2 regions of the Microbacterium sp. IEGM 1404 genome follow, and region 1 is predicted to be linked to the other one. Evidence: predicted binding sites of a transcription regulator. Region 1 holds the regulator's gene; the other holds the start of a gene.
The links. Region 1 encodes LexA, which represses DNA repair genes until DNA is damaged. Its sites were predicted from a motif close to TCGAACANNTGTTCGA; they were not measured.

Region 1 (14,921 bases):
CACGCCGTCGGACGGCTGAGCAGGTCTCGCGACGCCACGAAATCGTCACCTCCGACGTCGGCGGCGACCACGCGCAGCCCCGCCTCGTGCACGCGCGCGACGACATCGGCGAGTTCGAGGTCCACGGCGACCGGGAGGTGGAAGAGCGACCCCGTGGTCGAGCGCACCACCTTCGGGTTGTAGAGGTCCACGGTGCGTCCGGTGAGGATCACCGCGTTCGCACCGGCGGCGTCCGCCGCCCGGATGATCGTGCCCAGGTTGCCGGGATCGCGCACCTCCTCGCAGATCGCGAGCAGAGTCGGCCCCTCGGCGAGGATGTCCTTCAAGGCGGTCGGCGACTGGCGGGCCACCGCGACGATGCCCTGCGGGGTGACCGTGTCGGCCATGGCATCCAGAACCGCCTCGGTCGTGTACTGCAGGTCGACACCGGCGTCGACGGCGGCGTCGCGCACGTCGGTGTGCTTCTCGAGGGCGCTGGGGGTCGCGTACAACTCGAGCACCGTCTCGGGCGCCCAGGCGAGAGCCTCGCGCGCGGCTTGCGGGCCCTCGAGGAGGAACAGGCCGGTCTCCTGCCGGGCGGCGCGCTTGCTCAGCTTGGCCACGGCGCGCACCCGCGGCGAACGAGGGTTCTCCAGCACGTCCCCAGTGTATGGCGCGAGCGGCATGAACCCCGAGAACCCGCGCAGAAACGCCGAACGGGCGCCCTCCGCGGAGGACGCCCGTTCGTGGAACCGGTGATTACGCGGTCTTGGCGGCGTTGACGTCGCTGGGCAGCGCGGCCTTGGCCGTCGCGACGAGCGAGGCGAACACGGCCGGCTCGTTCACGGCGAGCTCGGCGAGCATGCGACGGTCGACCTGCACACCCGCGAGGCCGAGGCCCTGGATGAAGCGGTTGTACGTGAGACCGTTCTGGCGGCTCGCGGCGTTGATGCGCTGGATCCACAGACGACGGAAGTCGCCCTTGCGCTTGCGACGGTCGCGGTACGCGTAGACGAGCGAGTGGGTGACCTGCTCCTTCGCCTTGCGGTACAGGCGCGAACGCTGACCCCGGTAACCGGAGGCGCGCTCGAGGATGACGCGACGCTTCTTGTGGGCGTTGACAGCCCGCTTGACTCTAGCCATTTCTCATTCTTCCTAACGTGCGTCGGCGCTCAGAGGCCGAGGAGCTTCTTGGCGACCTTCGAGTCGCCCTTGGCCAGGACCTGCTCCTGGTTCAGGCGACGGGTGCGCTTGGAGGCCTTGCCCTCGAGGTTGTGCCGCATGCCGGCCTGCTGCTTCATGAGCTTGCCGCTACCGGTCAACTTGAAACGCTTCTTGGCGCCCGAGTGGGTCTTCTGCTTCGGCATCTGTCTTCCTTCGTTGGGTTTCCCGGCGGAGCGGGAGTCGGGGAGCTTACTCGGCGGGTGCCGGTTCAGCGGTGCCCTCGGGGGCCGAGTCGCCACGAGCGGCGCTGCGTGCCGCCTCGCGGTTCGCCGCGCGCTGCGCGTTCTGCTCGGTCTTGACCTCGGACTTGTTCTTGTGAGGAGCAACCACCATGACCATGTTGCGACCGTCGATCGTCGGGTTCGACTCGACCGTGCCGAACTCGGCGACGTCTTCGGCGAACTTGCGCAGCAGACGCACACCCTGCTCGGGACGGGACTGCTCGCGGCCACGGAAGAGGATCATCGCCTTGACCTTGTCGCCAGCCTGGAGGAAGCCCTCGGCGCGCTTGAGCTTGGTGATGTAATCGTGCGCCTCGATCTTCAGACGGAACCGAACCTCCTTGAGGACGGTGTTCGCCTGGTTGCGTCGCGCTTCCTTGGCCTTCTGAGCGGCCTCGTACTTGAACTTGCCGTAATCCATGATCTTGACCACGGGCGGCTTGGAGCTCGGGGCGACCTCGACCAAGTCGAGGTCCGCTTCCTGGGCCAGGCGCAGCGCAGCTTCGATTCGGACGATGCCGACCTGCTCGCCGTTGGGTCCGACGAGACGGACCTCCGGGACTCGGATGCGCTCGTTGGTGCGGGGATCGCTGATGCGGGACTCCTCTTGTCTGCTGATGACGGCCGCCGCGATCCTGGGGGATCACGGGCGAAGAGGAGACGAACCACCCGGCACGGTGCTCTCGGCACCGGCTTCTGCACCCAGGCGACTCCGTGCAAGACGAAGCGGAGTGCGGGAACCCGGTAGCCTGGAGCGGCAAGCGCGGGTGGGATGTGATCCTCTTTCGTACGGAGCAGAACGCTCCGAAGCCCGCCACAGTCTAGCAGAGAGAACCACGTGGACACGATTCCCCCCGACGACGCCCTTTCTTCACAGGATGCCGAGCGGCTCGCGCGGTGGGAGGAGCAGGAGCGCGTCTCCGCCTCCGCCTCCCGCGACATCGCCGACGTGCCCGCCGTCGAGGTCATCACCACCACCGCCGTGCACCTCATGAGCGCCGCCGCGGTCAAGGTCGGACTCGCCGACGACCCGCAGCAGCAGACCGACCTCGACGAGGCTCGGAAGCTCATCAACGCCCTCGCCGGACTCATCACCGCCGGCGCCCCCGAGATCAGCGACATGCACGCGCGGTCGCTGCGCGACGGCCTCCGCTCGCTCCAGCTCGCCTTCCGCGAGGCCTCGGTCATCCCCGACCCGATCGGCAAGGGGCCGGGCGAGAAGTGGACGGGTCCCGTCACGTAGGTCGCTTGTTCTGGGGTACCGGCTACGGGGGCATGCCCTCCCAGGTCGAGAACAGGGCCCCTACCCCGATCGACCTGGGAGGGCACGCCCCCTTCGCCTGTGCCGCAGCACAGCTCCTCCGTGACACCCGCGGAGCATGAAGCGGCGGGTCGAGGTGGCGGTGGGATGCCGGTGCAGGACGGCGCCTCGGTGACACCCGCGGAGCATGAAGCGGCGGGTCGGTGCAGGACGGCTCCCCGGTGACACCCGCGGGAGTGCGGATGCGGCGTCAGGGGACTCGAGTTTCGAGGAGATGCTGCGTGATCTCGGCGAGGGCGTCGTGGCGGGCGGCATCCACGGCGATCCGGCTCGCCGCCGCACGGTACGAGGGGTCGGCGAGGACGGCATCCACGGCTCGGGCGACCTCGTCGGGCTTCGGGCTCCCGGTGCGCAGATCCACGCCCGCGCCGGTCCAGGCGATTCGCGCACCGACCTCGGGCTTGTCCTCGGTGTCGCCGGCGGCGACGACCGGGACACCCGCCGCGAGAGCCGCCTGCACTCCCCCGAACCCCCCGTTCGTGACAAGGACGTCCGTGCGCGGGAGCAGTGCGTCGTACGGGAGGTAGCTCGCGGCTCGCGCGTTGGCCGGAAGGGGGCCCAGATCCTCGACGGCGCGTCCCCCCGCGCTGACGACGACGAGGACGGGACGGTCGCTCAGCGCCGCCAGGGTCGGACCGACGAGACGCCCGAAATCGTGGTTGTCGATCGTGCCCTGAGTGACATGGACGACCGCTTCCGCCGCGTCGAGATCGTCCCACCACGGCGGCAGGGCCACGTCGGAGGCCGCCTGCGGCAGCACGCCGACGAAGTGCGTGTTCGCCGCGAGATCGGGGCGCGGGTACTCCAGGCTCGCCGGCCCGGTCTGGAGGAAGCGGTCGAACCGCTCCGACAGATCCATGACGAATCCCCGGGGGCGCGTGCCGCAGGCCGCGAGCGCACGGACCGCCGCCCGTCGGGTGGACCCGAAGACGATACGACGGGCGACCACACCCAGCGCCGCGTACCGGGCACGGTCGACCGCACCGCGCGCCGGAGGGAGGGCCATGCCGTACGGGCCCAGCACCCGCGACGACTGCGACAACGGGGTCACACCGAGGGCGAGCACCGGAGGTCGCTCGCTGGTCCGATCGAGGATCGGCAGGATGCCTCCGAACGCGCCGTCCACGAGGACGGTGTCGGGACGGATGTCCTCGATCGCCGCCTCCACGGCCGCGTGCTGATCGGGGATCGTGTCGATGAAGATCGTCCGGATGTCGTATTGAGCCTGGCGGACGCCGGAGTACTTCGCCCTCTCCGGCAGGTACAGGTCGGGGCGGCGGTCGTCGTAGTCGGCCGCGCCGCGGAGCGGACGGAAGTCCGCGCCGACCGCTTCGACGCGCTCCCGGAATCGCGTGCCGGTGACCACCGTCACCGCGTGCCCCTCGCGCACGAGATGGCCGGCGACCTGGAGCATCGGTCCGACGTGGCCGTGGATCGGGTTCGACGCCAGAAGAACGGTCACCATGGTGGCATCCATTTCGTTAGATTTGGTCTCTAACCATAGTGGAAGGATGCCATGACCCCGCGGCCCTATTCGTCGCCCGCGCGGCAAGCGGACGCCCAGCGCACGCGGAACGCCATCCTCGACGCGACCGCCCAACTGCTCCCCCGGCGCGGCTACACCCGCACGACCATGAAGGACATCGCCGACGAGGCGGGGGTGTCGGTGCAGTCCGTGCATCTCGCGGGCACCAAGGCGGCGCTCCTCATCGCGGCCTACGAGCGCACCTTCGCCGGGGACGACGGTCCGCACAGCCTGACCGAACGTCCGGCGATGATCGAGATCATGTCGCGTCCGGATGCGGACGACGCCATGGGCGGCTGGCTGGACTACGTCGCGCACGCCAACCGCGCGACCGCGGGACTCATCCGCGCGATGACCGTCGCCGCCGAGACCGACGACCTCGCTGCGGCATCCATCCGCGATCTGGGGACACGACGGCGCGCAGACCTCGGACGGGCGGCGGGATGGTTGATCGAACGGGGCCTCCTCGACCCGCGAGAGCGTGAACAGGCGACGGACGAGTTGAATCACCTCGTCGGACCCGAGACCTACGCGTTCTTCGTCACCACCTCCGGGTGGACCGACGCCCGCTACCGCGCCTGGCTCGACGCGGCGCTGCGCGGGCTGTTGGCGCGGTCGGGTCCTCGCCCCGTGTGAACGTCCGCGCGCGCGTCAGACGTCGGTGCTGCGATGCAGTTTGACCGTCAGCGAGTCCACGAGGACCGCGACACGGTCGTCGGCGGCCCAGCGACGCGCGAGACGGGCGAGCACGGCATCCAACTCGTCCTGCTCCAGGCCCGACATCAGCTGGAGGTGGACCACCAGCTCCGGGCCCCGCAAGCGCCCCGTCGGGTCGCCCGGCTGCACCGCGAGATCGAGCACCGCGAGTTCGCCGGAGATGCTCTCCTGCAGCCCGGTGAAGACGGCGGGAGCGGTATGCGCCGGCTCCCACGACTCGCCCTGCGCGATGGCCCACACCGCGGGCCGGCGCAGCACGAATTCCGTGTCCGAGGCCGGATCGATCACGATGAGCTCCGTGTCCTCGGAGGCCGCGGCCAGGGCCGTGCGGCGACCGTCCGCGGGCACCGGGCGGGCCGTGGCATCCCATCGTTGCATCGCCTCGACCGAGCTGAACACCGGCAGGACCTTGCGCCCATCCGGGGCCGCGACCGTCACGATCGACAGCTCCTGCGTCTTGTCGACCTCGAGCCCGTGCGCGCCGATGCCGTGGTCGCCCTTCTCCGCCACCAGGGGGATGAGCAGCCGCGCCGTGCGGTAGGCCTCGACGACGGCACCGGCGTCGCCGCCACCCGCGGCGAACGCCTCCAGCGCGAGCAGAAGCGCGGGATCGGCGGAGCCGTCGTCCCCGGAATGCGGATTCGCCTCGAACCGTCGCCCCTCCCACGGGACGCCGGCCGAGTCGGCCCGGTGGTCGTCAGTGCCCGGCGACATCCAGCGCCTCGGCCAGGGTGAACTGGCCCGCGTAGAGCGCCTTGCCCACGATCGCGCCCTCGACGCCCAGCGGCACCAGCTCCCGCAGGGCCGCGATGTCGTCCAGGCTCGACACGCCGCCGGACGCCACGACGGGCTTGGGCGTGCGCTGGGTCAGTTCGCGGAGCAGCTCGAGGTTCGGGCCGCGGAGCGTGCCGTCCTTCGTCACGTCGGTGACGACGTAGCGGCTGCAGCCGGCATCCTCGAGTCGCTCCAGGACCGTCCACAGGTCGCCGCCGTCACGCGTCCAGCCGCGGGCGGCGAGCGTCGTGCCGCGCACGTCGAGGCCCACGGCGATGGCCTCGCCGTAGCGGTTGATGACGTCGGCGGCCCACTCCGGGTTCTCCAGGGCGGCGGTGCCCAGGTTGATGCGGCTCGCGCCGCTCTCCAGAGCCGCCTCCAGCGACCGGTCGTCACGGATGCCACCGGACAGCTCGACCTGCACGCCCTTGACCTGCTTGATGACCTTGCGCATCACGGCGGTGTTGTTGCCGCGACCGAAGGCGGCATCCAGGTCGACCAGGTGGATCCAGGCCGCGCCCTGACGGGCGAAGTCCAGGGCGGCATCCACGGGATCGCCGTAGCTGGTCTCGGTGCCGGCCTCTCCCTGGGTCAGTCGGACGGCCTTTCCGTCGGCCACGTCGACCGCGGGGAGAAGGACAAGCTCGGGCGTGGACGCGAAATCGTTCATGGCTCCTCGTGCCGGCAGGCGCCTGTCGCCAGCCCCGGGCACGAGGTCACACAGTAGTCGCGCGCAGCCCGTCGATCCAATTCGCGAGCAGCCGGATGCCGGCCTCCCCCGACTTCTCGGGGTGGAACTGCGTCGCCGCGAGAGGACCGTTCTCGACGGCGGCCAGGAAGGGCTCGCCGTAGGTGCACCACGTGAGCACCGGCTCGGGGAACGGAGGGGTGACCTCGAGCGACCATTCCTGAGCGGCGTACGAGTGCACGAAGTAGAAGCGCTCATCGGCGATCCCGTCGAACAGACGCGAGCCCTGCCCGGCGGAGACGGTGTTCCATCCCATGTGCGGCAGCACCGGAGCCGCGAGCTCCGAAACGGTGCCGGGCCACTCCCCGAGGCCCTCGGTGTCGGTGCCGCGCTCGATCCCGCGACCGAACATGACCTGCATGCCCACGCAGATCCCGAGTACGGGACGTCCGCCGGCGAGGCGGCGATCGATGATCTCGCCCCCGCGGCTGGCGGTGAGGGCGTCCATCACGGCGCTGAAGGCCCCGACGCCGGGAACCAGCAGTCCGTCGGCGTCGAGGAGCAGCGCACGGTCGGAGGTGAGGCGCGCGTCCGCACCGGCCTCGATGAGAGCCTTGACCGCCGAGTGGACGTTGCCCGAACCGTAATCGAGGACCGCGACGACGGGCTTGCTCACAGGGCTCCCTTGGTGCTGGGGATGCCGTCGACGAGCGGGTCGAGCGCCTTCGCCTGGCGGAACGCGCGAGCCAGCGCCTTGTACTCGGCCTCGGCGATGTGGTGCGGATCGCGCCCGCCCAGCACGCGCACGTGCACGGTGAGTCCGGCGTGGATCGAGATCGCCTCGAACGAGTGACGCACGAGCGACCCGGTGAAGTGTCCCCCGATGAGGTGGTGCTCGAAGCCCGCGGGCTCGCCGGTGTGGACCAGGTACGGCCGGCCGCTGATGTCGACGACCGCCTGGGCGAGCGCCTCGTCGAGGGGGACGAGGGCGTCGCCGTACCGGGCGATGCCCGACTTGTCGCCCAGCGCCTGACGGATCGCCTGGCCGAGCACGATCGAGGTGTCTTCGACCGTGTGGTGCGCGTCGATGTGCGTGTCGCCCGTGGCCGTCACCCGAAGATCGGTCAGCGAGTGCTTCGCGAAGGCCGTCAGCATGTGATCGAAGAACGGCACGCTCGTGGAGATCTCGCTCGCTCCGGTCCCGTCCAGGTCGAGGGACAGCTCCACCCGCGACTCGCTCGTCTCGCGGACGATCGTTGCGGTGCGAGGCGTGGCAGCGGCGGTCATGCTCGCGATCCTACCGACGCCAGTGCATCGAGGAACGCCGTCGTCTCGTCCGCGGTCCCCGCCGTGACGCGCAGGTGGTGGGCGATACCGACATCGCGGATGAGGACGCCGCGATCGTAGAGGGCCTGCCAGGTCGCTGCCGGATCGTCGACCCCGCCGAACAGCACGAAGTTCGTCCACGACTCGTGCGCGGTGTACCCCAACGCCGCCACCGTGGCGGAGATCCGGTCGCGCTGGGCGACGATCTCATCCACCATCGACAGCATCGTGTCGGCGTGCCCCAGCGCGGCGGTCGCCGCCGCCTGGGTCAGGGCGCTCAGGTGGTACGGCAGACGCACGAGACGGAGCGCGTCGACGAGGGCGGGGTCGGCTGCGAGATACCCCACGCGCGCGCCGGCGAAGGCGAACGCCTTGCTCATCGTCCGCGACACCACCAGACGCGGGCGGCCCGGCAGCAGCGTCACCGCGGACGGCTCGTCGTGGGGAGCGAACTCCTGGTAGGCCTCGTCGACGATCACGATGCCGTCGGTCACCGCGTACACGGCCTCGATGACGTCGAGGCTCAAAGGAGTGCCGGTGGGGTTGTTCGGAGCGCACAGGAACACGATGTCGGGGTTCTCGCGCACCACCTGCTCGGCGGCGAACGCGGCGCTCAGCGTGAAGTCGTGCTCGCGCTCCCCCGCGATCCACTCCGCGCCGGTGGCGCGCGTCAGGATCGGGTACATCGAGTAGGTGGGTGCGAAGCCCATCGCGCGGCGCCCCGGACCACCGAAGGCCTGCAGGACGTGCTGGAGCACCTCGTTCGACCCGTTCGCCGCCCAGATCTGCTCTCGGACGAGACCGTGGCCGAGATAGTCGGCGAAGGCCTCCCGAAGGCCGGTGAACTCGCGGTCCGGGTACCGGTTGACGTCGCGAAGGGCCCGGGCGACGGCGTCCAGGATGTCGTCCGCCACCTCGGACGGAACGGGGTGGGTGTTCTCGTTAACGTTGAGGGCGACGGGCAGGGCCGCCTGCGGCGCTCCGTAGGGAGTCATGCCCCGGAGGTCGTCGCGAAGAGGAAGGTCGTCGAGGCGCACGGTCACCTCACCCATGGTAGGCGGCGACGCGCCGGGTGATCACCGCCCCAAGGCGTAGGCCGCGGGGATGGCGATGCGCTGACCGGCGGTGACCGAACCGTTCTCAAGCGCGTTGAGGCGGGCGATCTCGGCGACGACGTCTCGCGGATCGGACGCGGGGGCGACGTCTTCGGCGATCGACCACAGGGTCTCGCCGCTCATGACGGTGATCTCGGTGAAGGCACCCGTGGGAGCGCCCGTCTCGTTCGAGGCGAGGGCCGCTCCGCCGCCGACGACGGCGAGCGCGAGGGCGACGACCACGGGAAGCGCGGCCAAGAAGGCGAACACCCGACGTCCGCGCGCGGTCAGACGCAGGCGGGTGGTGGGGGCGGTGACGGCGATGCTGCTCATGGTGTGCTCCTCGGTGGGGAGAGATTCACACCCCGCCCTCGGCCGGGAGGGCGGTGGTGCGAATCTGTATTCCGAATCTATCTTCGATACTGTGGAGGCGTCAACACCGGCGTTATCGGAGACCGATCGAACGCGACACGCGGGAAGCTCCGCCGCGATCGAGTGGTCCACCGGATACGGTTTCGACGAGGAGACCTCATCACGGACCTCCGACATTCGAATTTCCGCCGCATCGCAGGACGCGGCGCGAGGGGAGCACACATGACCGACGCGACGACCGCGGCCGGCCGCGAACGGCCGCAGACCCGGCGCCGGAAGAGCCTCAGCGACAAGCAGCTCGCCATCCTCGAGGTGATCCAGCGCTCGATCGCACGGCACGGCTATCCGCCGAGCATGCGCGAGATCGGCGACGCGGTGGGGCTCAAGTCGCTCTCGAGCGTCACCCACCAGCTGAACCAGCTCGAGCTCAGCGGGTACCTCCGCCGCGACCCCGGCAAGACGCGGGCGATGGAGGTCCTGATCGACCTGCCCGGCACCGCCGCCGAGAATCCGGCCGACACCGCACCCGCCGTGGGCGACGCCGCCCTGGTCCCGCTCGTCGGCCGGATCGCCGCGGGAGTGCCGATCACCGCCGATCAGCAGGTCGAGGAGATCTTCCCCCTCCCCCGCCAGCTCGTCGGAAAGGGTGAACTGTTCATGCTCAAGGTCTCGGGTGACTCGATGATCGACGCGGCGATCTGCGACGGCGACTGGGTGGTCGTGCGCACGCAGTCCACCGCCGAGAACGGCGAGGTCGTGGCCGCCATGCTGGACGGCGAGGCGACGGTGAAGACGTTCCGCCGCCGGGACGGTCACACGTGGCTGCTCCCCCGCAACTCCGCGTTCGAGCCGATCCTGGGCGACGAAGCCGTCGTCCTCGGCCGGGTCGTCGCCGTGCTGCGGACGGTCTGACGCCGGCTCGGCTCCTCCGGAGGCCGGATGACCACCTCGCGGTGGGCATCCGGCCTCCGTCGTTCCGAGCTCTCTCCACAGCCGCATGATCGCCCGCGCCGGACGCCCCTAACATGACAGGACACATCGAGAGAGCGAGTCCCGTGTCGTCCCCCACCCCCGCCGCCGAGCCCCCGCCCTCCGACCCGGCCAGTGCACGCCCCGCTCCGCCCGCCGTGCCCGACGATCCGGCCGCGGGTCGCGTGCCCGTGGCCGGGGATCCGGGCCCCGCTCCCTCCCTCCCCGCGGACGCACCCCTCACCGAGGCCCCCGTCACCGTGCCGGCCGAACGTCGTCGTCCGCGCGCGAGCGTCGTGGTCCTCGCCGTCCTCCTGGCCGTCGCCGTCGTCGCCGGCGGGCTCGGATTCTTCTGGGTGGTCACCCAGCTGCAGGAGGCTCGCACGCTCATCGGCGACCAGCAGCAGCAGATCACCGACCAGCAGCGACGTCTCGACGAGCAGCAGGAGATGATCGATCGCAAAGAGCAGTTCGGTACCGCGATGAACGACCTGTACGCGACGATCGAGCCGCTCGTCGGTCTCCCCTACGCGACGATCGTGCCGTGGTACCGCGTCGAGGATCTCGCCGATCGCGCGTGGATCCACCGGCGGAACCCCGCCGCGCTCGATCAGGACGTCGTGGACGTGCAGAGATTGACGTCGGAAATCTCGAGCCGCTCCGACGGCGTCAGCGCTCAGGCCGCGTCGAACGCGTCGGGGACCGCGTGGGAGGCGACGCTCGACGATCTCGGACGCGGGTGGGTCTCGACCGTCTTCGAGGGCGCCACGCCCTGCGGCGCCACGGCCCTGGCGTGCGTGTCCGGCGCGCAACCCTTCACGGTGCACGTGCGGGCCGACTCCCAGACCGATCCCACGATGACCGACTGGATCCGCACCGGCGCCGCCTACCACGAGTACGCTCACGTCCTGCAGTTCACCAACCCTCAGCCGACCGACGACGCGCTCGCGTCCTTCGGGGGCGACGCCGAGACGATGGCCGACTGCTACGCGCTGACGTTCCTCGACGGGTGGTCGCTCGATCACGAGGTCGCGATCGACGCCTACTCCTACTACGAGGTCACCGTCGGGTACGGCTACACGTGCGACGCGGGCCAGCGTCAGGTCATCCGCGACTGGGTGGGTCGGCTCGGTGTGACGCGGCAGGTCGTCGGCGGCTGAGACCGTCGCCGGTGGGCGTCCGGCCGGGTCGCGCGCCGTTCGGGTGCCTCGGGGCACGGCGACGAAGGCGCAGCGCGGCATGTCCGGCCCGGTCCGTAGGGTGGATGCCATGCCGCAGACGCTCCCATACGGATCCTGGCCCTCTCCCCTCACGCCCGAGGCGGTCGCGCAGTCATCGCCTCGGCTGGACGGCGCGCGCATCGTCGGCGACGACGTCTGGTGGGGCGAATCCGTCCCGAGCGAGGGCGGACGCGTCACCGTGAAACGGAAGCGCCCGGACGGATCGGTCGAGACGGTCCTGCCCGCTCCGGGCAACGCCCGCTCGTCGGTGCACGAGTACGGCGGCGGCGCCTGGACGGCATCCGACGACGGCCAGCTCTTCTACGTCGAGAAGTCCGACCAGCGTGTCTATTCGCTCACCACCGGTGGCGCGCCGCGCGCGCTGACCCCCGAGGGCGGCGATGTGCGGCACGGAGGGCTGTCCTGGCAGTACGGCAGCCTCGTGGCGGTCCGCGAGACCCACGGAGCCCAGCGGGTCCCGGAGCGCGCGATCGTGCGGATCCCGCTCGACGGCTCCGACACGGAGGTGCTCGCCACGGGAAGCGTGTTCCTCGCCCACCCGGCGCTGTCCCCCGACGGCCGCCACCTGGCGTGGATCGCGTGGGACCACCCCGACATGCCGTGGGACGCCACCGTGCTCCGCGTCGCCGACCTCGCAACCGGAGACGTGCGCGATCTCGCCGGAGGCGACCGCCGCGCACCGCTGCAGCCCGTCTGGATCGGCGACGACGAGCTGCTGTACGCCGACGATCCGGAGGAGCGCTGGAACCTGTTCCGTCGGTCGCTCGACGGTGACCCCCAGCCGGTCGCGCCGGCCGACGCCGACACCGGCGGCCCGGTCTGGGTCCTCGGGACCCGCTGGTTCTCGGCCACCGACGACGGTCGCATCATCGCCGTCCGCACCGACGGCGGCGACGAGATCGTCGAGATCGCGCCCAGCGGCATCCGTCTGCTCGACGTGCCGGTGGTCGCCGGCGCCTCGGTCGACGACGTGCGCGGCTCCCGCGCCCTCGTCTCCGGTTCCGACGCCTCGGGGCTGTCGGGACTGTGGTCGATCGACCTCGACACCGGAGCGGTCGCGCAGGTCACGGTCGCAGACCACCCGGGCGTCGAATGGATGCCGGCCGCCCGCGCCCTCACCACCGGGGGCCCGCACGGCCCGGTGCACGCCTTCGCCTACCCGCCGACGAACCCCGATGTCGTGGCCCCGGCCGGCGAGCGGCCGCCGTACCTCGTCCTCGTCCACGGCGGGCCGACGTCGCACGTCGGTCCCGCCCCTTCGGCGAAGACGGCGTTCTTCACCAGTCGCGGAATCGGCGTGCTCGACGTGAACTACGGCGGTTCCACGGGGTACGGTCGCGCCTACCGCGAGAGACTGCGCGGGCAGTGGGGGGTCGTGGATGTCGACGACGTCGCCGCGGCGGCATCCGCTCTCGCGGCCGCCGGTCTCGCCGACCCCGAGCGCCTGGCCATCGCCGGAGGGTCCGCGGGCGGCTGGACCGTGCTCGCGGCGGTGACGAACACCGACGTGTTCTCGGCGGGGATCTCCCGCTACGGCGTAGGCGACGCCCGCGCTCTCGCGGAAGACACCCACGACTTCGAAGCGCGCTACCTCGACGGTCTCATCGGGCCGCTCCCCGAAGCGGAGGCCGTCTACCTCGACCGGTCGCCGTTGTCGCACCCCGATCGCTTCCGCGTGCCCCTGCTGATCCTGCAGGGCGCCGAGGACCGGGTCGTCCCGCCCTCGCAGGCCGAAGCGATCCGCGACGCCCTCGCGGCCCACGGCGTCGCGCACTCGTACGTCCTGTACGAGGGCGAGGGCCACGGTTTCCGTCGCGCGGAGACGGTGGTGGACTCCCTCCAGCGCGAGCTCGGCTTCCTCGGCGCGGTCTTCGGGTTCGAGACACCCGGCATCCCGGCGTTCGCGCTCGACTGAGTCCTCACACGACGACGCCCCGCCGAGAGGCAGGGCGTCGTCGTGTGAGGGATCCGATCAGGCGGCGTACGGAGCGAGCTCGGCCGCGAGACGCGCACCGACGTGCGCGTGCAGGAAGGTTCCCTGCTCGCGGTGCTCCTGAGCCATGATCAGGCCGGTCTCGTGGACCGCCGACACGAGGTCGCCGCGGTCGTACGGCACGACCGCGCGCACCTCGACCGCGGGGAGCGGCAGCGCGTCCTCGATCGCGGCGCGGAGCTCGTCGATGCCCTCGCCGGTTCGGGATGACACGAACATCGCAGCCGGGGCGAGACCGCGCAGGACGAGGCGATCGTCCGGGCTCACGAGGTCGGCCTTGTTGAACACGACGATCTCGTGCCCGAAGTCGGCGTCCACGTCGCCCATCACATCCCGAACCGTCGACAGCTGCGCCGCGGGATCCGGGTGCGACGCATCCACGACGTGCAGGATGACATCGGCGTCGCCGACCTCTTCCAGGGTCGAACGGAACGCCTCGACGAGCTGGTGCGGAAGGTTCCGGACGAAACCGACCGTGTCGGTCAGCGTGTAGACACGGCCGTCCGTGGTCTCGGAACGGCGGACGGTGGCATCCAGGGTCGCGAACAGGGCGTTCTCGACCAGAACGCCCGCGCTCGTCAGTCGATTGAGCAGGCTGGACTTGCCGGCGTTGGTGTATCCGGCGATCGCGACGGAGGGGATCGTGTGACGCTTGCGCTCGGCGCGCTTCGCCGCGCGGGCGGGCGCGAAGTCCCGCAGCTGCTTGCGCAGCAGCGCCATCTTGGTGCGGATACGTCGCCGGTCGAGCTCGATCTTGGTCTCACCGGGACCGCGCGAGCCCATACCGGCGCCGCCGGCACCGACCTGTCCACCGGCCTGACGCGACATCGAGTCACCCCAACCGCGCAGGCGCGGAAGCAGGTATTCGAGCTGCGCGAGTTCGACCTGCGCCTTACCCTCGCGGCTCTTGGCGTGCTGGCTGAAGATGTCGAGGATCACGGTCGTCCGGTCGATGACCTTGACCTTCACCACGTCCTCGAGGGCGCGCCGCTGGCTCGGGGCGAGTTCGGTGTCGGCGATGACCGTGTCCGCACCCACCGCCGCGACGATGTCGCGCAGCTCCTGGGCCTTGCCGCGCCCCACGTACGTCGCGGGGTCGGGATGCGGGCGGCGCTGCAGCACGCCGTCCAGCACGACCGCGCCCGCCGTCTCGGCCAGGGCCGCCAGCTCGCGCAGCGAGTTCTCGGCATCCGCCTGCTCGCCCTGCGGGTGCACGCCGACGAGAACGACGTTCTCGAGGCGCAGCTGCCGATACTCGACCTCGGTGACGTCTTCCAGCTCGGTCGACAGGCCCGGGACGCGTCGGAGCGCCGCACGCTCCTCACGATCCCACTGGTCGCCGTCGGCGGATCCGCCGTAGGCGGTGGCGGAGTCCTGCAGGGCCTGCGCTGCGCCGAAGACCCGGACCCCGCGATGCGCGTCGGCGCGCGAAAGCACACGGTCGACCGGGTCGACCGGCGACTCGTCGATGCTCGGG
Region 2 (14,921 bases), on a different contig from region 1:
CCACGCCGTTTACGACAGTACCAGCAGACCCGTGGTCTTCTCACGGGCGGCCGCGAAACGCTCCTGCGCATCGGCCCAGTTGGCGATGTTCCAGAACGCCTTCACGTAGTCCGCGCGGACGTTCTTGTAGTCGAGGTAGTACGCGTGCTCCCAGACGTCCAGGAGCAGCAGCGGGACGGTGCCCGCGACGATCTGGCCCTGCTGGTCGAAGAACTGCTGGATGATCAGGTTCTGACCGATCGAGTCCCAGAACAGGCCGGCCCAGCCCGAGCCCTGCACGCCGAGCGCCGCGGCGGTGAACTGGCCACGGAAGGCGTCGAACGAACCGAACTGGTCGTCGATCGCGGCCTCGAGGTCGCCGGTGGGCTTGTCGCCGCCGTTCGGCGAGAGGTTCGTCCAGAAGATCGAGTGGTTCGTGTGGCCGCCGAGGTTGAACGCGAGGTCCTTCTGCAGGCGGTTGATGTTCGCGAAATCGCCCTTCTCGCGCGCCTCGGCGAGGAGGTCGAGCGTGGTGTTCGCGCCGTTGACGTACGTCTGGTGGTGCTTGCTGTGGTGCAGCTCCATGATGGTCGCGCTGATGTGCGGCTCCAGCGCGGAGTAGTCGTAGGGCAGTTCGGGCAGCGTGTACTTCGCCATGTTCTCTACTTCCGAATCGGCGCTGCACCGAAGCCTCGGCGCAGCGAGGGTGACGTGTTCATCCTACTGAGCGGCAACGCACGGACCACGGGGTTGCTTCCCCGAATGACGAGGGATAACGAAAACGGATGCCATGGACCATGGCATCCGTTCGTGATGGGGCTCGTGCGGGCTAGTCGTCGGCGCCGACCGGCACCGCGGACTCGGTGCCGGGGATGCCCTCGGCCTCGGCCTTCTTGTCGGCCATCGCCAGGAGGCGGCGGATACGTCCGGCGACGGCGTCCTTCGTCAGCGGCGGATCGGCGTGATGGCCGAGCTCGTCGAGGCTCGCGTCGCGGTGTGCCAGCCGCAGCTCACCGGCCTGCTGCAGGTGATCCGGCACCTCGTCGCCGAGGATCTCGAGCGCGCGCTCGACACGGGCGCACGCGGCCACCGCGGCCTGGGCGGACCGGCGGAGGTTGGCGTCGTCGAAGTTGACCAGGCGGTTCACGCCCGCGCGCACCTCGCGGCGCTGGCGCATCTGGTCCCACTCTCCCGCGGTGCGGCGGGCACCCATCTCGTACAGGGCGCCGCGGATCGCCTCGCCGTCGCGCACGACGACGCGGGGCACACCGCGCACCTCGCGGGCCTTCGCCGGGATGCCGATGCGGTGGCCGGCGCCGACGAGCGCCATGGCCGCCTCCGACGAGGGGCACGAGATCTCCAGGGCCGCGGAACGGCCCGGGTCGCTGAGCGAGCCGCTCGCGAGGAACGCGCCGCGCCAGATGGCGCTGAGGTCGGGGCGCGACCCGGTGGTGAGCTTGTTGGGGAGGCCCCGCACCGGACGGCGACGCTGGTCGAGGAGCCCGGTCTGGCGCGCGAGGGTCTCGCCGGCCTCGATGACGCGAACGGCGAAGTGGCCGCCGGTGCGCCCTCCGGAGCCCTGCACGTGGTGCAGTTCGGGGCGGACGCCGTAGAGCTCCATGAGGTCGCGGGCGACGCGGCGGGCGAGGACGTCGGAGTCCAGCTCGGCCTCGACCGCCACGCGGTTCGCGATCGAGTGCAGGCCACCCGAGAAGCGCAGGATCGCCGTGAGCTCGGCGACGCGCGCCGTCGGACGCGGGTCGCGTACGGTGATCAGCTCGGCCTTCACGTCGGCGGTCAGCGGCACGGTTCTCCTCGGTTCAGGACGATGGGGCAACGCTCAGGACAGCACGGGGTGAGGCTATCGAAGCGGCGGGGACGAGGGTACAGCCTACTCGCGGCCGAGGTCGCGGTGAGTCACACGGACCGCGACGCCGGGCAGCTCGCCGAGGCGCGCGGCCAGTTCGCGGGCCATCACGACCGAGCGGTGCTTGCCGCCGGTGCAGCCGACCGCGACGACCGAATGGCGCTTGTTCTCGCGCTCGTACCCCGCGAGGACGGGCCGCAGCGCCGCCGCGTAGGCGTCGAGGAAGTCCCGCGCGCCCTCCTGACCGAGCACGTATTCCCGCACGGACGGATCCTCGCCGGTCAGCGGCCGCAGCTCCTCGTTCCAGAACGGATTCGGGAGGAACCGCATGTCGGCGACGAGGTCGACGTCGGTGGGCAGTCCGTACTTGAAGCCGAAGCTCATCAGCGTCACGGTGTGGCGGGCGGCCCCCTCTTCACCGAACAGCTCGACCGTGCGGATCGAGAGCTGATGCACGTTGTACGTCGAGGTGTCGATCACGACGTCGGCCGCTTCGCGCAACGGGGTCAACCGCTCGCGCTCGCGACGGATGCCGTCGAGGATCGTGCCGTCCCCCTGCAGCGGGTGCGGACGCCGCACGGCCTCGAACCGGCGTACGAGCACCGCGTCGGAGGCATCCAGGAAGACCACGCGCACCTGCCCGTCGGCCTGCAGAGACCGCATGGCCTCGGGCAGGTCGCCGAACAGCGAACGCCCTCGGACGTCCACGACGACCGCCACCCTCGGTACCGCTCCGCCCGCGCGCTCGGTGAGATCGAGGAGCGGACGCAGCATCCGCGGCGGGAGATTGTCGACGACGTACCAGTCGAGATCCTCCAGGGCATTGGCGACCGTGGAACGACCGGCCCCCGACATCCCGGTGACGATGAGCACCTCGCCGGGCGCACCCCGTGCCGCCTGCATGATTCGCCCTTTCGTCGGGGTTCCAGCCTACCGAGCCAAGCGGGTGTGAATGGCCTCGGCGAGGGTCGGACCGATGCCGGGCAGCTCCATGATCTCGTCGGGCGAGGCGTTCTTCAGCGCCGTCACCGAACCGAAGTGCCGGAGCAGAGCCTTGATGCGGGCATCTCCCAGCCCCGGGACCTCCGTCAGCACGCTCGAGATGTCGCGCTTGCGACGCTTGCGCTGGTGCGTGATCGCGAACCGGTGGGCTTCGTCGCGGAGCCGCTGCAGCAGGTACAGCGCCTCCGACGTGCGCGGGAGGATGACCGGGTAATCCTCTCCCGGCAGCCACACCTCCTCGAGCCGCTTGGCGATGCCGCACAGGGCGATCTCCTCATGACCGGCATCCGCCAGTGCGCGCGCGGCGGCCGCGACCTGCGGCTGACCGCCGTCGACGACGAGCAGCTGCGGGCGGTAGGCGAAACGCGGGCGCTTGCGCGTGGTCACGACCTCGCCGTCGGCCGTCGCCTCCGGACTCTCGGCATCCGCGACGATCGCGCCGCCCAGGGTCTCGCGTTCGTCGTCCTCGGGCCTGTCGAGGTAGGCCAGCCGGCGCGTGAGCACCTGGTACATCGAGTCGGTGTCATCGGTGGTCTCGGCGACGCCGAACGAGCGGTACTGGTCCTTGCGCGGCAGCCCGTCCTCGAAGACCACCATGGATGCCACGACGTTGGTGCCCGAGAGGTGCGAGACGTCGTAGCACTCGATGCGCAGGGGCGCCTCCGCGAGTCCGAGGGCCTCCTGCAGGTCGGTGAGGGCCTGCGAGCGCGCGACGTAGTCGCTGGTGCGGCGCGTCTTGTGGAGCATGAGCGCCTGCTGCGCGTTGAGCGTCGCAGTCTTCAGCAGGTCGGCCTTCGACCCCCGCTGCGCGACCTGCAGCGACACCGGCCGACCCCGTCGGTCGCGCAGCCACGCCTCGAGTTGATCGGCGTCGTCGGGCAGTTCGGGCACCAGCACCTGCCGGGGGATGTCGGCGGGCGCCGCGTCCCCGTACGTGCGCTGCAGCACCTGGTCGACCAGATCCGCGCCGGAGATGTCGATCTCCTTCTCGATCGTGGTCGCCCGAACCCCTCGGACACGACCCCCGCGCACGACGAAGTGCTGCACGGTCGCCGCGAGCTCGTCCTCGGCGATGCCGAACAGGTCGGCATCCGTGTCGGCCGGCAGGACCAGGGCGCTCTTGCCGAGGACGGCGTCGATGGCCTGCAGCCTGTCGCGGTAGCGGGCCGCCGCCTCGTAGTCCATGGCGGCCGAGGCCTCCATCATGCGAGCCGTGAGCGCCTTGGTGAACCTCTGATCGCCGCCCGACATGAACGCGACGAAATCGTCGACGATCGCGCGGTGCTCCTCGATCGTGACCTTCATCGAGCACGGTCCGCCGCAGCGCCCGATCTGCCCCGGGAAGCACGGCCGACCCGACTGCATCGCCTTCTTGTACGACGCATCGCTGCACGTGCGGATCGGGAAGACCTTGATCATGAGGTCGATCGTGTCGTGCACCGCCCAGACCTTCGGGTACGGCCCGAAGTACTTGGCCCCACGGATCTTGGGGTTGCGCGTGACGATCACGCGGGGGGCTTCGTCGGCGAGGGTGATCGCCATGAACGGGTACGACTTGTCGTCGCGGTAGCGGACGTTGAACGGCGGATCGAACTCCTTGATCCACATGTACTCGAGCTGCAGCGAGTCGACGTCGCTGGGGACGACGGTCCACTCGACCGAGGCCGCGGTCGTCACCATCCGGCGGGTGCGCTCGTGCAGTGAGTACAGCGGAGCGAAGTAGTTCGACAGCCGCGCGCGGAGGTTCTTGGCCTTGCCGACGTAGAGCACCCGCCCTTCGGCATCCCGGAAGCGGTAGACCCCCGGATTGGTGGGGATCTCCCCCGCCTTAGGACGATAGGGCAGGTGCGACACCCGCTCTCGGGATGCCACGGCTCAGGCTCCCGCGCGGGCCAGTTCCGGCTCGCGCTCGGCGGTGTTGCGCTGCGTGCCGGTGCGACCGGTCTCGAGGAGTTCCGCGAGGAAGGCTCCCGTGTGGCTCCCCGACACCGCCGCGACCTGCTCGGGCGTTCCGGTCGCGACGATCGTTCCACCACCGGCACCGCCCTCGGGGCCGAGGTCGATGACCCAGTCCGAGCTCTTGATGACGTCGAGGTTGTGCTCGATGACGATCACGGTGTTGCCCTTGTCGACCAGGCCGTTGAGCACCTTCAGCAGCAGCGAGACGTCCTCGAAGTGCAGGCCCGTCGTCGGCTCGTCGAGCACGTAGATCGAACGGCCGTTGCTGCGCCGCTGGAGCTCGGTCGCGAGCTTGACGCGCTGCGCCTCGCCGCCCGACAGCGTCGTCGCCGACTGGCCCAGACGCACGTACCCCAGCCCCACGTCCACGAGCGTCTTGAGGTACCGGTGGATCGCCTGGATCGGCTCGAAGAACTCCGCCGCCTCGGAGATCGGCATCTCGAGCACCTCGGCGATGTTCTTGCCCTTGTAGTGCACCGACAGCGTGTCGCGGTTGTACCGCTTGCCGTGGCACACCTCGCAGTCGACGTAGACGTCGGGGAGGAAGTTCATCTCGATCTTGAGCGTGCCGTCGCCCGAGCACGCCTCGCAGCGGCCGCCCTTGACGTTGAAGCTGAATCGCCCGGCCTGGTAGCCGCGCACCTTCGCTTCGGGCGTCTCGCTGAACAGCGTCCGGATGCGGTCGAACACGCCGGTGTAGGTCGCCGGGTTCGAGCGCGGCGTGCGGCCGATCGGGGCCTGGTCGACGTGCACGACCTTGTCGAGGTTGTCGAGACCCGTGACGCGCGTGTGCTTGCCCGGCACGCGGCGTGCGCCGTTGAGCTTGGACGCGAGGACTTCGTACAGGATGCCGTTGACCAGCGTGGACTTCCCCGAACCGCTGACGCCCGTCACGGCCGTCAGCACCCCCAGCGGGAAGTCGACGGTCACGTTCTGCAGGTTGTTCTCGCGCGCGCCGACGACGGTGACCTGACGCTTCTTGTCGATCTTGCGCCGCTTCTTCGGCGCTTCGATCGACCGCCGACCCGAGAGGTACGCGCCGGTCAGCGACCGGTCGTCGTCGAGGAGCTGGGCGAGCGGACCGGAGTGCACCACGTTGCCGCCGTCGACGCCCGCGCGGGGTCCGATGTCGACGACCCAGTCGGCCGCGTGGATGGTCTCTTCGTCGTGCTCGACCACGATGAGGGTGTTGCCGAGGTCGCGCAGGGTCTCGAGGGTCTGGATCAGACGACGGTTGTCGCGCTGATGCAGACCGATCGACGGCTCGTCCAGCACGTACAGCACGCCGGTCAGGCCGGACCCGATCTGCGTCGCGAGACGGATGCGCTGCGCCTCGCCGCCCGAGAGCGTGCCGGCGGCGCGGCCGAGGCTGAGGTAGTTGAGCCCGACCTGCAGCAGGAAGTCCAAGCGCGCGCGGATCTCGCGCAGGACGGCCGCGGCGATGGTCGCCTCGCGGTCGGTGAGCGTGAGCTTCGTGAAGAACTCGCGCGCGTCCGCGAGACTCAGGCGGGATGCCGCGGCGATCGAGGTTCCGTCGACGAGCACGGCCAGGACCTCGGGCTTGAGCCGGTCGCCGTCGCACACGGCGCACGGCACCTCGCGCAGGTACTCCGACCAGCGCTGGCGCTGCGCGTCGGATTCGGCCTGGAGGTACTGACGCTCGATGTAGGGCACGACGCCCTCGAAACCGGAGGAGTACCGCATCTCGCGCCCGTAGCGGTTCTTCCACTTGACGGTGACCTTGTAGTTCTCACCGCGGAGCACCGCGTCCTGGACGTCCTTCGAGAGGTCGCGCCACGGCGTGTCGAGCGAGAAGTCCAGGTCGCGCGCAAGACCCTCGAGCAGCCGCTCGTAGTACTGGAAGAGGCCCTTGCCCTGCGTCGTCCACGGCAGGATCGCCCCGTCGCGGATCGAGAGTTCTTCGTCGCCGAGCATGAGGTCGACATCGACCGACATGCGGGTACCGAGGCCCGAGCACACCGGGCAGGCGCCGAACGGTGCGTTGAACGAGAAGGTCCGCGGCTCGATCTCGGTCAGCTGCAGCGGGTGTCCGTTGGGGCACGCGAGCTTCTCGGAGAACGACTGCCAGGCGGCATCCCCCTCTTCGTCGACGAAGTTCACCTGCATGATGCCGCCAGCGAGTCCGAGGGCCGTCTCCACGGAGTCGGTGACGCGGCTGAGGATGTCGCCCGAGGCCACGAGACGGTCGACCACCACGGCGATGTCGTGCTTGTAGCTCTTCTTCAGCGTCGGCGGCTCGGCGAGCTGCACCAGCTCACCGTCGACGACGGCGCGCGCGTACCCCTTCGCGCTGAGCTCCTTGAAGAGGTCGACGAACTCGCCCTTCTTCTGCGTCACCACCGGCGCGACGATCTGGTAGCGGGTCCGCTCGGGCAGCTCCATGAGCTGATCGGCGATCTGCTGCACCGTCTGACGCTGGATAGGGGCGCCGCAGTCGGGGCAGTGCGGCACGCCGATACGCGCCCAGAGCAGACGCATGTAGTCGTGGATCTCGGTGATCGTGCCCACGGTCGAGCGGGGGTTGCGGTTGGTCGACTTCTGGTCGATCGAGACCGCCGGGCTCAAGCCCTCGATGAAATCGACGTCCGGACGGTCGACCTGGCCCAGGAACTGACGCGCGTACGCGCTCAGCGATTCGACGTAGCGGCGCTGGCCCTCGGCGAAGATCGTGTCGAACGCCAGGCTCGACTTCCCCGACCCCGAGAGGCCGGTGAAGACCACGAGCGAATCACGCGGAATGTCGAGGTCGACGTTCTTCAGGTTGTGGACGCGGGCGCCGCGAACACTGAGCTTTCCGCTGGTGTTTCCGGGAGACGAGACAGGAACGATGGGCACTCGTCAAGTCTAGGTTCCCCCTCCGACATCGGTCCCGGGTTCGCCTCCGGCGCACATGTGTGCGAGGGTGCGGGTCCGCGTCACGCGGGCCGAGGCTTCCTCGCGGACGCGCCCTCGCCCGCTCGGGCCGGATCGGGATCCGGGGACTCAGCCGTTCGGGTCGAATCTCCCCGCGAACGGTGCGAGGCCGTCGCGCAGTGCGATGAGCGCGCGCTCGTCGATGCCGACGCGCTCCATGATCCGCGCGGGCACCTCGATCGCCCGTTCGCGCAGCGCGCGACCGTCGGCGGTGAGGTCGATGTCCAGGACGCGCTCGTCGTCGACGCGCCGCGTTCGCCTCACCCGCCCCTGCGCTTCGAGTCGCTTGACCAGGGGCGAGAGGGTGGCGGGCTCCATCGCGAGCTCGCCGGCGAGGGCGCTCAGCGACCGGGGCGCCTGCTCCCACAACGCCAGCATCACCAGGTACTGCGGATGAGTGAGCCCCAGCGGTTCGAGCACGGGACGGTAGATCGACACCACGTTGCGCGCGGCGGTGACGAGCGCGAAGCACACCTGATTCTCCAAGCGCAGCGGATCGTCCACGCACCCTCCTCAAATACTTAGTACACTAATGATCATGGCACAAAAGGATGCCGACCGGCCCCCGCTGCGCGAACGCGTGCGGGCCGCCGGCGGGTGGTACCAGTACATCAACACACGCCTGATCCGCGTCGCCGGACCCGCATCGGTCGGCCCGTACGAGACGACGCCCGAACCGGTGCGCACCGGACGCCCGTGCCCCCTGTGCGGTCACCCGATGTCCGAGCACAGCGTCGACCGGTCGGGCGTGAAGCCGCTCCTGCACTGCCCGTGACAGCTGGGCGGCCGTGGGGCTCTGTTGGCCCCGGGGCCTGAAGCCGCTCCTGCACTGCCCGTGACGGCTGCGCGGCCGTGGGGCCGCGTTCGTCACCGAAGTCGATGTCGCGTCACGGCAACCGCGGTCGTCCATCGGAATCGAGGGGCCACCCCGGGTTGACCGCGATCTCCCACGGATGACCGTCCGGATCGACGAAGACGCCCGAGTAACCGCCCCACTCCGTCGGGGCCCCCGGCCGGCCGAGCGCCGCACCGGCAGCAACGGCCTCCGCCAGGACGGCATCCACCTCGTCGGGCTCGCGCACGTTGTGGGCCAGGGTCACGCCGCCCCATCCGCTCTCGTCGGTCACGGTCGAGTCGGCCGCGAGCGTCTCCCGCGACCACAACCCGAGGACCATGCCCACCAGATCGAAGAAGGCGACCTCCCCTTCGACCGAACTCGGCGACCGCCGCCAGCCGAGGCGCTCGTAGAAGGCGACCGATCGCCGAAGATCGGCGACGCCGAGGGTGATCAGCGAGATCCTCTGCTCCATGATCGCGTCCCGTCGCTCCCCGCCGTCGGCCGCTCAGGCGTGTCCGGCGCGCTCCATCGCGCGGAGCTCCTTCTTCAGGTCCTGCACCTCATCGCGCAGGCGTCCCGCGAGCTCGAACTTCAGCTCGCCCGCAGCCGCGAGCATCTGCTGGGTGAGGTCGGCGATCGTCGACTCCAGCTGATCGGCGCCTTCGGCGGCGATCCCGGTGCGACGCAGCTGCGGTGTCGGCGACTTGCCCTTCCCCGCCTTGTCGTTGCGGGACAGCAGGCTCCGGGTGTCGGAGGCCTCGCGTGCGAGCACCTCGGTGATGTCGGCGATCTTCTTCCGCAGCGGCTGCGGGTCGATGCCGTTCGCCGTGTTGTACGCGATCTGCTTCTCCCGGCGTCGCTCGGTCTCCTCGATGGCGTTCCGCATCGAGTCGGTCATCTTGTCGGCGTACATGTGCACCTCGCCCGACACGTTGCGGGCGGCACGACCGATCGTCTGGATGAGGGAGGTCCCGCTGCGCAGGAACCCTTCCTTGTCGGCATCCAGGATCGCGACGAGAGACACCTCGGGCAGGTCGAGACCCTCGCGCAGCAGGTTGATACCGACGAGCACGTCGTACACCCCGGCGCGGAGTTCCGTGAGCAGTTCCACGCGCCGAAGGGTGTCGACGTCGGAGTGCAGGTACCGCACGCGCACACCGTGCTCCCCCAGGAAGTCGGTGAGCTCCTCCGCCATCTTCTTGGTCAGTGTCGTCACCAGGACGCGCTCGTCGCGTTCGACGCGCACACGGATCTGCTCGAGCAGGTCGTCGATCTGTCCCTTCGAGGGCTTCACGACGATCTCGGGGTCGACGAGGCCGGTCGGGCGGATGATCTGCTCGACCACGCCGTCGGCAATGCCCATCTCGTAGCGCCCGGGCGTCGCCGACAGGTACACCGTCTGCCCGATGCGGTTCTTGAACTCGTCCCAGCGCAGCGGGCGGTTGTCCATCGCGCTCGGCAGACGGAAGCCGTGCTCGACGAGCGTCCGCTTGCGGGAGGCGTCGCCCTCGTACATCGCCCCGATCTGCGGGACGGTCACGTGAGACTCGTCGATGACGAGCAGGAAGTCGTCGGGGAAGAAGTCCAGCAGCGTGTGCGGCGGATCCCCCGGATTGCGGCCGTCGAGGTGCCGCGAGTAGTTCTCGATGCCCGAGCAGAAGCCCAGCTGCTGCAGCATCTCGAGGTCGAACGTGGTGCGCATCCGCAGCCGCTGCGCCTCGAGGAGCTTGTTCTGCGACTCGAGCTCTTTGAGCCGTTCGGCCAGCTCGTGCTCGATGGTGCCGATCGCGCGCTGCACGGTGTCGGTCCCGGCGACGTAGTGCGACGCGGGGAAGATCGGCACGGAGTCCATCTTCTGCACCACGTCGCCCGTCAGCGGATGCAGCATGTACAGCGCCTCGATCTCGTCACCGAACATCTCGATGCGGATCGCGTACTCCTCGTACACCGGGATGATCTCGATCGTGTCGCCGCGGACGCGGAAGTTGCCGCGCGAGAAATCGACGTCGTTGCGGTTGTACTGCATCGCGATGAACTTGCGGATCAGAGCGTCGCGGTCGTACCGCTCCCCCACCTGCAGCGCGACCATGGCCCGCAGGTACTCCTCGGGCGCGCCGAGGCCGTAGATGCAGGACACCGTGGACACCACGACGACGTCGCGACGCGACAGCAGGGAGTTCGTCGTCGAGTGGCGAAGACGCTCGACCTCCGCGTTGATCGAGGAGTCCTTCTCGATGAACGTATCGGTCTGCGGGACGTACGCCTCCGGCTGGTAGTAGTCGTAGTACGAGACGAAGTACTCGACAGCGTTGTTGGGCATGAGTTCGCGGAACTCGTTGGCGAGCTGGGCCGCGAGCGTCTTGTTGTGGGCCAGGACGAGCGTCGGGCGCTGGACGGCCTCGACGAGCCAGGCGGTCGTCGCCGACTTTCCGGTACCGGTGGCGCCAAGCAGCACGACGTCGGTCTCGCCGGCGTTGATCCGCGCGGCCAGGTCGGCGATCGCCTGCGGCTGATCACCGGACGGGGAGTACTCGCTGATGACCTCGAAGGGGCGGACGGAACGCGTGGCCTGCATGATTCCAGCGTAGGCGGGGCCTCCGACATCGGGGCCGGCGTGCTGTTCGCCATGCGCGAGCGGGACGCTCGACGGACCGACGCCCGGCGACGCGTTCGTCGACTCTCCGAGGGGATCGCCGCCCGGGGGCGGGACCGTGACGGCTCAGTCCCGCGAGACGCGGTCCCACAGCTCGTCGACCTGGCATCGCGTGGCATCCATGTCGCCGGCCGTGTCGATCACGACGTTCGCGAGCGCCAATCGTTCGTCGTCGCCGGCCTGGGCCGCGACCCGGGCGCGGGCCTCCGCCTCGGAGAGCCCGCGCTGATCGACGAGCCGCCGCACGCGCAGCTCAGCCGGAGCGTGGGCCACGACGACGAGGTCCCATTCGCCGGTCCCGCGGGATTCCGCGAGGAGCGGGACGTCGTAGACGACCAGGGCGCCGGGATCGGCGGAGAGCGCCGCGCGGAATCGCCGCTGCGACTCCTCCCGCACCGCGGGGTGCACCAGCGCGTTCAGCGCGGCGAGCCGCTCGGGATGACCGAAGACCCGTGCTCCCAGCGCGGGCCGGTCGAGCGATCCATCGGGCTGCAGCACCTCGGGTCCGAACTCCGCGGCGATCGCGGCGAGCACCGGCGAACCGGGCGCCTGCACCTCGCGGACGATCGCATCCGCATCCACGATCACCGCGCCCTTCTCGGCGAGCATCCGGGAGATCGTGGACTTTCCGGACGCGATTCCGCCGGTCAGCGCGAGGAGGGTCACCCCTCGAGGATGCCACAGCCGCCACGCCCGGGGCCGGTGCCATCCGGGGTGGTCTACCATTCGATCAAGGCCGCATCCGCGCCCTCCGACCGGTTGGCGAGAGTGTCATCATGCCGAATCCGAACGTCGTGGTCGTCATCGAGGACGACGTCGACATCCGCTCGCTGCTCACGGCGACCCTCGAACCGGTGGGCTTCGTCGTGCACACCGCCGTCGACTGTCTCACCGGCATCGAGACGGTCCGGCGCACCGACCCCGCGGTCACCACGCTCGATGTCAGCATGCCCGGACTCGACGGTTTCGAGACGGCTCGGCGCATCCGGGAGTTCAGCACGACGCGCATCCTCATGGTGAGCGCCCGAGTGGATGCCACGGAAGAACGGCTCGCGCGCGAGGCCGGCGCCGACGACTACCTCACGAAGCCGTTCCGCCCTCGTGAGCTCCGCGCCCGTGTGCACGCCCTCGTGGCCGCGGACGACGAGGACTGATCGCCCCGCCCTCAGTCCGTAGCGAGGCCGAAGGGCTGCTCGCCCGTCGACGCGGCGTGGCTCGCGTTCGCATCCGCTCGGTCGACGAGGGTCGGACCGTCCGCGCCGTCGACAGAGGCGAGCGCCACGCCGATCCCCACCACCGGCACGACGGAGGTCCCGAGGTCCGAGAGGTCGGCGACGAGCCGCTCGTGAAGCACACGGACGATCCGTCGATGGTCGGTGGCCCCCGCCGTCGAGAAGGCGACCGCGAGGCCGGTCGCGTCCGTCTCCCCCACGAGTGCCATCGTCGGGGCGTGCCGCCGCACGGACGCGCGGAACGCCCGCGCCATCTCCTCCGCCTCCTCGGGACCGAAGGCGGTGGCCACCCGCCGCAGATCGTCCACCCGGATGCCGATGACGCACAGGTCCTCTCCGGCTGCTCGGGCGCGCGCCACGAGGATGGTGAGGACCGCACCGAACGACTCGCGAAGCAGGACTCCGTTGCGGTCGACGATGAGCTGTCGCGTCTCGGGGTTGCCGCGCAGGGCGGATTCGCTCGTGCGCAGGACGGAGGTGACCACGACGGCGGCCACCACGAGGGACATCGTGAGGAAGGCGGAGACGCTGGTGCCGAAGTAGGTCAGGAATACCGGGCTCTCCGGGCCCTGGGACACGAACACGATCGTGCGGACGAAGAACCAGGCGGCCTCGATGGCCAGGATCGTCGTCAGAGCCGCCGCGCTCCATCGTCGTCCGATGGCGCCGCGTCGCGTCTCGATCGCCCCGAGCACGGCGAACAGCGCATTGGCGAGGAACAGGGCCACCGCTCCCGCCCAGTCGCCCGCCGAAGGCCCGTCGACGAGGGCGAGCACCACGACGACGGCGAGACCGACCGCGGTGATGATGAGCGGGATCCGGAGCGGTCGCCCGTTGAAGGCCACACTGCCCAGCCAGATGAACGCCGTCGCCGCGACGAACGCCCCGTTGCCGAGGGCGAGGGCGACGAAAGCCCCGGGCACCGAGACCCACACCAGGTAGCACACCGCGGAGAAGACCCCGGCGAGGAATGCCGTCGCCCAGAGCCGCCCCGGGAGAGCGTCGCGCAGCATGAGGGTGTCGAGCAGGTACAGCACGGCCGACACCAGGATGACGAGGGACGAGGCCGTCTGCAGGCTCAGGACGTCGAAGACCATGACGCCGCTCCTTCCTTCTGCGGCAGATGCACGGTGAAGACCGACCCTGCCCCGGGCTCGGTCGTCATCGTGATGTCGCCGCCGTGGGCACGCGCGATGTCCCGGCTGATCGCCAGGCCCAGGCCGCTGCCGTGGACGCTGGAGTTGCGCACGGTGTCCGCACGGAAGAAGCGCTCGAAGATGCGCCCCTGCTCGCTCGGCGAGATTCCGGGCCCGTCGTCGGCGACCGTGATGAGGACGGCGTCGGCCTCGCGCGCGACGGAGACGAGCACGACCCCGCCGCTGGTGTTGTACTTCACGGCGTTGGACAGCAGATTGTCGACGACCTGCCGCAGACGGTGCGCGTCGACGACGGCCGGGCAGGAACGCACACCCGAGGCGTCGACCCGGATGCCGTGCGCCGCTGCGCGCGGCGCCACCGAGGTGACGGCACTCGCGACGATGTCGGCGACGTCGGTCGCGGCCGGTTCGAGCGCGAACCCGACCCCGTGCCGGGAGGCCGCCGACATCGCGAGGATGTCGGCCACCAGTTCGCGAAGACGCGTGGCGTTCCGCTCGGCGATCTCCAGTTGCTCACGCGTCGCGCCCGCCAGGGCATCGTCGTCGAGGGCGAGTTCGAGGTAGCCGATGATCGAGGTGAGGGGCGTGCGCAGCTCGTGCGAGACGCTCGCCACCAGGTCCTCGCGGGCTCGGAGCGCCAGTTCCTCGGCCGTCACATCGCGCGAGACGACGACGGTGCCCGCGCCGACGCCGTCGCGCGCGGGGAGGTGCCGCGCCGTCACGTTCAGAGCGCGGCGGTCGTCGCCCGGCATCCCGAACCAGACGAGCTCCCCCTCGAATGCCTCCCCGGCGCGAGCGCGCGCGAACGGCGTCTCGCTCGCGACGAGCGGGGTGATGCCGTCTGCGGCGTACACCGCCGGCGCGGGGCCGAGCGATCCCGCTCCGGCCTGCAGCCGCGCGTGCGCCTCGTTGCTCACCGAGTACTCGCCCTCCGCGGTGATGCGGATGACGCCGAAGTCGACCGCGTCGAGCACTTCGGTGACCAGGTCCTCCTGCCGACGCGACCGCTCGAGCGAACGCCGCAGTTCCGCCGATTGCTTCTCGAGCAGGGCTCGCTGCGCACGGGTTCGCTTGGCTGCGAAGTGCGACATCGTCGCCAGCGCGGCGAGCGTGAACGGGAGCACGAAGGTCGACGCCGCGACGCGTTGCGACCCGTCGAATGTCTGATAGGCGATGATGGCCGACACGGTCGCCGTCACGCCCACGACCCCGCGCACCCCGAAGGCCGAGCCGATCCAGATGGCCGGGAAGGCCCACAGCAGTCCGATGCCCGCAACCGGGGCGCTCTGGCGCATGAGCC

Region 2: uvrA (excinuclease ABC subunit UvrA) is a predicted target of LexA. The motif match lies at 7,713-7,728, and genes of this name have one in related genera.

Annotation. Positions count from the first base shown of each region.
Region 1 covers NZ_JASHKP010000003.1:758,771-773,691, reverse strand. The annotation lists gene QM517_RS14315 (TrmH family RNA methyltransferase) at 1-638, opposite strand, end outside; gene rplT (50S ribosomal protein L20) at 739-1,122, opposite strand; gene rpmI (50S ribosomal protein L35) at 1,152-1,346, opposite strand; gene infC (translation initiation factor IF-3) at 1,393-2,019, opposite strand; gene QM517_RS14295 (DUF1844 domain-containing protein) at 2,263-2,667, shown strand; gene QM517_RS14290 (glycosyltransferase) at 2,936-4,222, opposite strand; gene QM517_RS14285 (TetR/AcrR family transcriptional regulator) at 4,262-4,906, shown strand; gene QM517_RS14280 (SseB family protein) at 4,922-5,701, opposite strand; gene priA (bifunctional 1-(5-phosphoribosyl)-5-((5-phosphoribosylamino)methylideneamino)imidazole-4-carboxamide isomerase/phosphoribosylanthranilate isomerase PriA) at 5,685-6,431, opposite strand; gene hisH (imidazole glycerol phosphate synthase subunit HisH) at 6,478-7,125, opposite strand; gene hisB (imidazoleglycerol-phosphate dehydratase HisB) at 7,122-7,736, opposite strand; gene QM517_RS14260 (histidinol-phosphate transaminase) at 7,733-8,827, opposite strand; gene QM517_RS14255 (LysM peptidoglycan-binding domain-containing protein) at 8,852-9,202, opposite strand; gene lexA (transcriptional repressor LexA) at 9,464-10,153, shown strand; gene QM517_RS14245 (hypothetical protein) at 10,297-11,370, shown strand; gene QM517_RS14240 (S9 family peptidase) at 11,480-13,366, shown strand; gene hflX (GTPase HflX) at 13,424-14,921, opposite strand, start outside.
Region 2 covers NZ_JASHKP010000001.1:1,109,104-1,124,024, forward strand. The annotation lists gene QM517_RS05560 (superoxide dismutase) at 10-636, opposite strand; gene whiA (DNA-binding protein WhiA) at 809-1,786, opposite strand; gene rapZ (RNase adapter RapZ) at 1,871-2,749, opposite strand; gene uvrC (excinuclease ABC subunit UvrC) at 2,777-4,720, opposite strand; gene uvrA (excinuclease ABC subunit UvrA) at 4,724-7,663, opposite strand; gene QM517_RS05585 (MarR family winged helix-turn-helix transcriptional regulator) at 7,811-8,245, opposite strand; gene QM517_RS05590 (hypothetical protein) at 8,280-8,516, shown strand; gene QM517_RS05595 (VOC family protein) at 8,629-9,051, opposite strand; gene uvrB (excinuclease ABC subunit UvrB) at 9,085-11,154, opposite strand; gene coaE (dephospho-CoA kinase) at 11,299-11,898, opposite strand; gene QM517_RS05610 (response regulator transcription factor) at 12,009-12,386, shown strand; gene QM517_RS05615 (hypothetical protein) at 12,398-13,561, opposite strand; gene QM517_RS05620 (sensor histidine kinase) at 13,543-14,921, opposite strand, start outside.